2 regions of the Bilifractor sp. LCP21S3_F8 genome follow, and region 1 is predicted to be linked to the other one. Evidence: riboswitches for the same ligand, from Rfam matches in the RefSeq annotation. Region 1 holds a riboswitch; the other holds the start of a gene.
The links. Region 1 has a riboswitch for thiamine pyrophosphate ahead of thiC (phosphomethylpyrimidine synthase ThiC). Riboswitches for the same ligand answer to the same signal wherever they lie in the genome.
Positions count from the first base shown of each region.

Region 2: it holds a riboswitch for thiamine pyrophosphate, as region 1 does, so the genes downstream of both, ACTQ3A_RS09090 (energy-coupled thiamine transporter ThiT) here and thiC (phosphomethylpyrimidine synthase ThiC) in region 1, are expected to answer to the same signal.

Region 1 is NZ_JBQKIK010000004.1:55,604-59,842, forward strand. It holds gene ureG (urease accessory protein UreG) at 1-379, shown strand, start outside; gene ACTQ3A_RS03230 (urease accessory protein UreD) at 376-1,215, shown strand; TPP riboswitch at 1,452-1,554, shown strand; gene thiC (phosphomethylpyrimidine synthase ThiC) at 1,766-3,076, shown strand; gene ACTQ3A_RS03240 (DUF975 family protein) at 3,375-4,184, shown strand.
Region 2 is NZ_JBQKIK010000017.1:61,923-66,161, forward strand. It holds gene ACTQ3A_RS09085 (DUF438 domain-containing protein) at 1-1,734, shown strand, start outside; TPP riboswitch at 1,792-1,893, shown strand; gene ACTQ3A_RS09090 (energy-coupled thiamine transporter ThiT) at 1,986-2,678, shown strand; gene ACTQ3A_RS09095 (DMT family transporter) at 2,843-3,163, shown strand; gene ACTQ3A_RS09100 (TDT family transporter) at 3,775-4,239, shown strand, end outside.

The DNA of each region.
Region 1 (4,239 bases):
GAATTTTGCGGCGGTGGAGAAGCTGGAGAAGCGTTTCAACCACACCCTCGATCTGATGTTCATTGAGAGCGGAGGCGATAACCTCGCGGCAACCTTCAGCCCCGAGCTGGTAGATTTTTCCATTTACATCATTGACTGCGCGGAGGGCGAGAAAATCCCGGCAAAGGCAGGACAGGGAATGATCAAGTCGGATTTGTTTATCATCAACAAGATCGATCTCGCGCCCTATGTCGGAGCAAATCTGGAGAACATGCGGGAGACGTCCCGAAAGTTTCGCGGAGACGGTACCTTTGTGTTTACGAATCTGAAAACGGACGAAGGTCTCGAGGATGTTGTGCGGTGGCTGAAGAAGGATTGTCTTCTGGAGGACCTTGAATGAAAAGTCAATTTGACGGAGAAATCCGCCTCGGATTTACAAACCGAAATGGGAGAACTGTGGCACAGTCGACCTATCGCAGGGGAAATTCCAGGATTTCCGGGAATATTCCGGCTGCAGGCGACGTTCCCTATTACTTTCTGATCAGCACCGGCGGCGGTTTTACCGAGGGGGAGACGTACCTTCAGAAGGTTTCGCTTGAGGAACAGTGTCATGCGATTGTGACGACACAGACCCCGAACTATATCTACAAGTGCGACGGGGGAAGACTGACGAGTCAGAACAATCGGGTGAAGATCGGAAAGGATTCCTTCCTGGAGTATTATATTGATGAGACGATTCCATATGCCAGGGCAAGATTTCGTCAGAACACGGAGATCCAGATGGCTTCGGGATCCAGACTGATTATGACCGACGGTCTGACTGCCGGGTGGTCGGAGGACGAGGAACCATTCCAGTACCGGGATATCGGGCTGAAGACCGATATCCGGATGGATGGTCGGCTTCTGTTCCATGACTTTCTGCTCGTCAACCCGGAAGAGGATCATATGCATGAAATCGGATGCTTTGAGGGATCCATGAACTACAATTCCGCTGTCATCATTGATGAAGGTGTCGACGAGGCTATGCTGGAGGAACTGAGAAATTTTCTGAATCAGAAATTCACCGGTTCCGAGGAGGTCCGGTTCGGATTGTCTCTGCTTGATCGTTATGGACTTGTACTTCGTGTTCTGGGGAAGAGCATCGTGGAGAACCGCGAAGTCGTGTATTCAATGACCGGTTATTACCGGGAGAAAATTCTCGGTTATCCCCACTTTGCATTGAGGAAAAATGCCTGAATGAAATGCGCCTTTAGCGATTTTGAGTGTTGTCAATAGAGATAACAGGCATATGTATGACTAAGTGCCGGAAGTCGTTAATCCAGATCGGCTATCAAAAAGAATTTTGAAAATGGTTGATTTTCCGCGCAAAAGTACGCTTGATGAAAATAAGGGAATGTGTTATCATGAACCCATTGTGAGGCTCATTGCTCCTGGCTTCAGGGAAACATCCGGGCCGGCACAGAACAATAGAATAGAAAAACATGGGGAGCCGGAAGGCTGAGAGGTATCACATGAGATACGACCCGAGAACCTGATTTGGATAATGCCAACGTAGGGAAGTGCGAGCACTGGTGTTTTTTATGTAGTCTGTTAGGCGGTATCCATTTGGGTATCGTCTTTTTTTGTGTATAAGCTCTTCGAAACCACGAAGCACGGAGAAATCCGCAGTTTATATAGTATTATACCAGAACAGCTCTTCGAAACCGCAGACAGGAGCGTCACACGCGAAAAGCGCCAGTGACTTTATTCTATTTTAGAGAATTCGAAAGGAAGGACAAGGTTACAGATGAGAGAGTATCATACGCAGATGGAGGCGGCGAGAAAAGGGATCGTCACTCCGGAGATGAAGGCTGTGGCAGGGAAAGAGAGAAGAACGGAGGAGGAAATCCGGAACTGGGTAGCAGAGGGAAAGGTGGTTATCCCAGCGAATCCGGCGCACAAGGGGCTTGATCCGAACGGCATCGGCAGTATGCTGAAGACGAAAATTAATGTAAATCTCGGTATCAGCCGTGATGTGAAGGATTATGATGTGGAGATGAAGAAGGTTCTCAGTGCCGTCGATCTCGGCGCTGAAGCAATCATGGATCTTTCCAGTCATGGCAACACCCAGCCGTTCCGCAGAAAGTTGACCAGTGAATGTCCGGCGATGATCGGCACGGTTCCGATTTATGATTCCGTGATTCATTATCAGAGGGATCTTGCGACCCTCTGTGCAAAGGATTTTGTGGATGTCGTGCGTCTGCACGCAGAGGACGGTGTGGACTTCGTGACGCTGCACTGTGGGATCACCAGAAAGACGATTGAGGAAATCAAGGCCGGCAGGAGGAAAATGAACATAGTCAGCCGAGGAGGAAGTCTGGTATTCGCGTGGATGGCGATGACCGGCAACGAAAATCCCTTCTACGAATATTATGATGAGATTCTGGAGATCTGCCGGGAGCATGATGTGACCATCAGCCTCGGTGATGCCTGCCGGCCGGGATGCCTTGCGGACGCGACGGACAGCTGTCAGATTGGCGAGCTGCTCAGGCTTGGTGAGTTGACGCAGAGGGCGTGGGACCGGGATGTCCAGGTCATGGTGGAAGGACCAGGCCATGTGCCGATGGATCAGATCGCCGCAAACATGAAGGTTCAGCAGACCATCTGCAAGGGAGCGCCCTTCTACGTACTCGGACCTCTGGTAACAGATATCGCGCCAGGCTACGACCACATCACAGCTGCGATCGGCGGGGCGATTGCGGCGATGAGCGGCGCTGCTTTTCTCTGTTATGTGACACCGGCGGAGCATCTTGCGCTTCCGAACATAGACGATGTACGTCAGGGAATAATAGCGAGCCGGATCGCGGCTCACGCGGCAGATATCGCCAAGGGCATTCCGGGTGCGCGGGAACAGGACGATCGGATGGCGGATGCAAGGCGGAAGCTTGACTGGGATGCTCAGTTCAAGGAGGCGCTTGATCCGAATACTGCGAAGTCCATTCGGGACAGCCGGGCGCCAGAGGATGATCACAGTGACACCTGCTCCATGTGCGGAAAGTTCTGCGCGGTGCGGAGCATGAATAAAGCGCTGGCGGGAGAATATATCGATATTCTCTAATATATCGATATCCTCTGATCAGAGGATATTATGCGGGGATTTCACAAGCCTGCCGTTATCCTGGGGCTGACTTAAGGTCAGCAGCCGGCAGCACCGGACAGAGGTTCTGTGAAATCCCTGTTTTTTTCTGTCGCATAAATAAAAAAGAAAATGCTTTCCTACCGGCACTGGATTCTGTATACTTAAGGTTGAGAATCATGGTTACAGATTTCGCCGCGAGGCGGAAGCTGCCACAGGGCTGCCGCGGATGTTGGAATATACTGCAATATTTGCCGCAGCACAGAAAAGGAGGAGCAGTATGTGGACTAGGATCGGATTAAAAAACCGGTCAAAAGAGGTATTCAGGGGCAATTACTGGAAAGCTGTTCTTGCCGGACTTCTTCTTTCGCTGGCGATCGGAGGATCTTACAGCAGATCAGGCGGAGGAGCGTTATCCGGATTTTGCAACGTAATTTTGAATTATGATATCGTTTCCGGCAGAGACACGGATATTTTCGGATTTCATGCGGGACCGGGCGGCATTCCCGGCGGGATGTTTGGTGTGTGGCTGATGGCTGCCGGAATCATCTTTTTGGTGACACTGGTGATCGCCGTTATCGCGATTGTGGCCGATGTATTTCTGCTGAATCCGCTGGAAGTCGGGGTGCGGAGATTCTTTTATACGAATCTTCACCAGAAAGCGGAGCTTCGCGAAATCATGTACGGATTTGATCACTCCTACAAGAACGTGGTAAAGGTGATGTTCTTCCGTGATCTCTATACCTTCCTCTGGTCATTGCTTTTCGTGATTCCGGGAATCGTGAAAGGGTATGAATACCGGATGATCCCGTATCTTCTGGCTGAATATCCGGACATGCCGATGGAGGAAGCGTTCCAGATCAGCAGAAACATGATGTATGGAAATAAATGGAAGGCATTTGTGCTGGACCTTTCGTTTCTTCTGTGGGTGATTCTTTCGAGCATTACCTTCGGGCTGGTCGGTATTTTCTATGTAGATCCCTATATGGCGCAGACGAGCGCCGCGCTGTACGATGCCATCAAGATCGAGAAAAATCCGTTCGCGGGACAGAATCCGGGCGGTAATGGCAGCTTCGCAGGCATGTGGTAAACGGTCATACGATAATCTTGCCACAAAATGTATAAGCTGCGGTTTGTCTGCGTTT
Region 2 (4,239 bases), on a different contig from region 1:
CAGGAGTACCCGGAGCTGAGAGACATCCTTTCCGGCGTCGGATTCCGGGAGATCACGAAAAAGGGAATGCTCGGTTCTGTCGGAAGAATCATGACGATTCCGAAGGGCGCGAAGATGAAAAATATCTCGATGATGGATGTGGTCATGGCACTCATGACGCACGGCTTTGAGATCGAGGGAGAAATGCCGGAGCTGAAAATGCCCTGGGAGGAAGCAAAGGACGCACAGGCAGCCGGTGACAGTGTGAGCCGGGAGGCGGCGCAGGCAGATGGTGGCAGTGTGAGCCGGGAGGCGGCGCAGGCAGAAGGCGGCAGTGTGAGCCGGGCGGCGGCGCAGACAGAAGGCGGCATGACTGAGGAGCGCAACGAACTTCTCAAGAGCTACCTGAGAAGACTCGGCAGCGGTGAGGACCTTGAAGCAGTAAGAGCCGATTTTGTGAAAAATTTCCGTGATGTTGATGCCTCCGAAATCATGAGAGCGGAGCAGGATCTTCTGAAATCCGGGACTCCTCTTGAGGAGGTGCAGAAGCTCTGCGATGTACATTCCGCGCTTTTCCACGGTGCGACAAGAGAAGAGAAGATCGCCAATGCGGAGAAGGCGGTAGAGGATTCTCTTATGAAGAAGATCGGAGACTCCTCTGTTGCAGCAGGGAAGGCCGGAGATTCCTCTGTTGCAGCAGGGGCGACAGGAGTTTCCTCTGCTGTAGAGAAGAAGAGAGCCGGTGCTTCTGTCGCTGAGCAGAGGACAGCAGACTTCTCTCGTATAGCGGAGATGACCTCAACGGCAGCTGCGGATCCGGGCGACCGCAAAGAGCTGGCGGCTTCGCTCGCGTCGGTTCCGGGCCATCCGCTGAATCTCTTTGAGAGGGAGAATCAGGCAATCGAGACGCTTCTTCTCCGTGCGCGTGAGGCTGTCGCCGGAAAGAGTGCGGACGACAGGCTTATGTCACAGCTTCGCGAGATTGCAGTTCACTACGCGAAGAAAGGAGATCTGCTCTATCCGCATCTGAAGGTGCGTTATGATATCTCCGGCCCGTCAGATGTCATGTGGACCGTGGATGATGAGATCCGCGACGAGATCAGTGCGCTTTCAAAGGATGAAGATCACGACGACGACTGGTACGGCCGGCTGTCGGCGGTGCTTGACCGGGCGGAGGAAATGATTTACAAAGAAAATAATATTCTCTTCCCGATCTGCGCGGTGAATTTCACGGCGGAAGACTGGTATTCGGTGTACCGGGACTCCGGAGATTATACGGAGATCCTCGGTCAGTCCTTTACGGACTGGGAAGAAGCGGAGCAGGCTCTGAACGCAGAGAAAAAGGCAGAAAAGCCTGGCCTCTCCCAGGGCGAGGTTGTGATGCCGGGCGGACATATGACGGTTCCGCAGCTTACAGCACTGCTGAACACCATACCGATGGAGATCAGTTTTATTGATGCGGACAACATCAACCGCTACTTCAATGAGGGACCGAAGGTCTTCAAGCGTGCGGGAATGGCCATTGACCGGGAGGTCTTTTCCTGCCATCCGCCAAAGGTAGAGCCCATGGTCCGCAGTATTCTGGACAGCTTCCGGGACGGAAGCAGGGACAGTGTACCGGTATGGATGGAGAAAAACGGAAGAACCATGCTGGTGAACTATCTTGCCGTAAGAGACCGGAAGGGCAATTATCTTGGGGCTGCGGAGCTGGTGCAGGATATGGAATTCGCGAAGGAACACTTCGCGGGTCACTGAATCAGCAGGAAAATGAATTGACGGTTTTGCTTTATCTGCTATACTGTAAATACAAAGAAAAACTGCTGGGGGAGCGGAAGCTGAGAGTGCCGTGCATGCGGCTGACCCTGATGACCTGATCCGGTTAATGCCGGCGTAGGGAAGCTGAGTCTGAATGCAGGCTGTGTGATCAAAGAAATGAATGTTTCTGAGAGTTCCGTAGCTTTGAAAAGTGAAATCCTCCCGCAGACAACTGTGAGGAGGATTATATTATGTCTGTATTTGCTACTCTTGGAAGTGACGGAGTATACCAGCTGACGCAGGTCGGCTACATTGCGGTGATTGCCGTGATCATTCTGGCACTGCTTCTGGTCTGCCTGATCCGGAAACCGGACCAGAAGGGTGTACTCGGTACGAGAAAGCTTGTGTTCTCGGCGATGGCAATCGCGCTTGCGACGGTCGCATCCATGATCAAGCTGTTTCATCTGCCGATGGGCGGCAGCATAACCTTCTTTTCCATGCTGCTGATATCGCTTGTGGGATATTGGTACGGCCTTGGGACAGGGCTGTTTGCAGGTCTTGCCTACGGTCTTCTCCAGCTGATCGTTGATCCCTATATTATTTCTCTGCCGCAGATGCTGGTGGATTATGTGTTTGCGTTTACGGCTCTCGGGCTCTCCGGTGTGTTTTCCGGGGCGAAGCACGGACTGATCAAGGGCTATCTGCTTGGAGTTGTCGGCAGGTATTTCTTCGCGGTTCTTTCAGGCTACATTTTCTTTGGAAGCTATGGCAATGAATACGGAATGTCGGCGATCGGATACTCCCTTGCCTACAATGCGATCTACATCTTCGTGGAGTGCGGCCTCACCATTGTGCTGCTTCTCATACCGGCCGTGAATAAGGCGATGATAAGGGTCAGAGGGATGGCGCTTGCGGGAGGTAATTCGAGACAGAGCGTGGCATAAGGCACGGGCGAGGCATTGAGACGGTGCGTGTGTGGGAATTTCCGGACGGTCGCAGTATGAGACGCTGAAGGCCGGAATGTCCGTGGATGATGCAGCGCAGGAATTCCCGGTCGGTCGCAGTATGAGACAGCATCCGTGTAAGTGAACATGCAGGAGGAATCAAAATGACTGTTTTTCTGCTGACAGTACTGATCGCTTCGGAGGTGGCGGCAACGTCGCTCCTGAAGTATACGCATCACTTTACCCGGCCGTTACCGTCAATTATCTGTATCGCGTGTTATTGTGTGTGTTACTACACCTTTTCTCACGTCATGGATCGTATGAACGTGGGCGTCGCCTACGCAATCTGGTGCGGAGTGGGACTGATCGCCACAAATGTCATCGGCTATCTGCTGTTCCGTCAGAAGCTGACCGGTGTCGGCGTCTTTGGAATCGTGCTGATTATCATCGGGTGTGTGATTGTAAACGTCTGGGGAACCAGATAGTGGGATACGGCAGATATGGAATACTGCAGATATAAAATATGGCAGATATAGAATACTGAAAATATATAATACGATACGGAAGATATGTAGAAGAAGGCCGCTGCGCAAACTGTTGCGTGGCGGCCTTCCTTGTTCGCTTGAAGATTCTGAACATATGGCCAGGTATCGCATCAGCTCCTCAAAAACGCAGACAGGATCGTTACACGCGAAGCGTGTGTAAGAGACTGGCCGTGATTTACGCGAATAGTGAGCCGCAGCCGAATGCGAAGTATTCGTGTGCGGCGAGCGTCGCGATAGCGAGATAAAACTCGCGCAGCGTGTTTTATCTCGTTTCGAAGGCAGCAGGAATGAGCAACACGAATGAGCTTTCTTTTTCGTTGATATTGCCGGAATGTTCCTGTATAATTCAAAATCATATTTAGTTGATAGGAAATATAATAAATGCAGAAATGTAATGCAAAAACGTGGCTGAGAGCCGGTATTATGAGGAACTGCGGCAGTGAAGTGGCGTTATGAGGAACTGCGGCTGTGGGCTGGCATTAGGAGAAGCTCCGGCTGTGGTTTCGTAACATAATGAGCGGCAGGTGTATTTTTTCTGGAGGAAGGGACGCATGAAGAGCATGATCAGGAGAGTGCCGGTTCCGATAGCAGGAGTGATGCTGGGTTTTGCGGCATTTGGGAATTTTCTGAAGAGCTATTCGAATCTTGTGTGGATTCTCATGGAGCTGGTATCCGTGGCGCTTCTGGTGCTGCTGGTTCTGAAGGCTCTTCTGTATCCGGAAGATTTGCGCCGGGATATGAAGAATCCTGCCATAGCCGGCGCTGCGGGGACTTTTTCCATGGGACTGATGTTCCTCGCGGTCAGTCTGAAGAGTGTCAGCGTTCCGGCTGGTGTGTCAGTCTGGTGGGCGGCGCTGGTGCTTCACGCGGTGCTGATCGTGTGGTTTACAGCGTCCTTTGTGCGTTGTTTTCAGCTGAAAAAAGTATACATGACATGGTTTCTGGTCTATGTGGGCATTGTGGCGGCTGCGGCGACGAGCCCTGCTTTCGGGATGCAGGCGCTCGGCAGAGTGCTG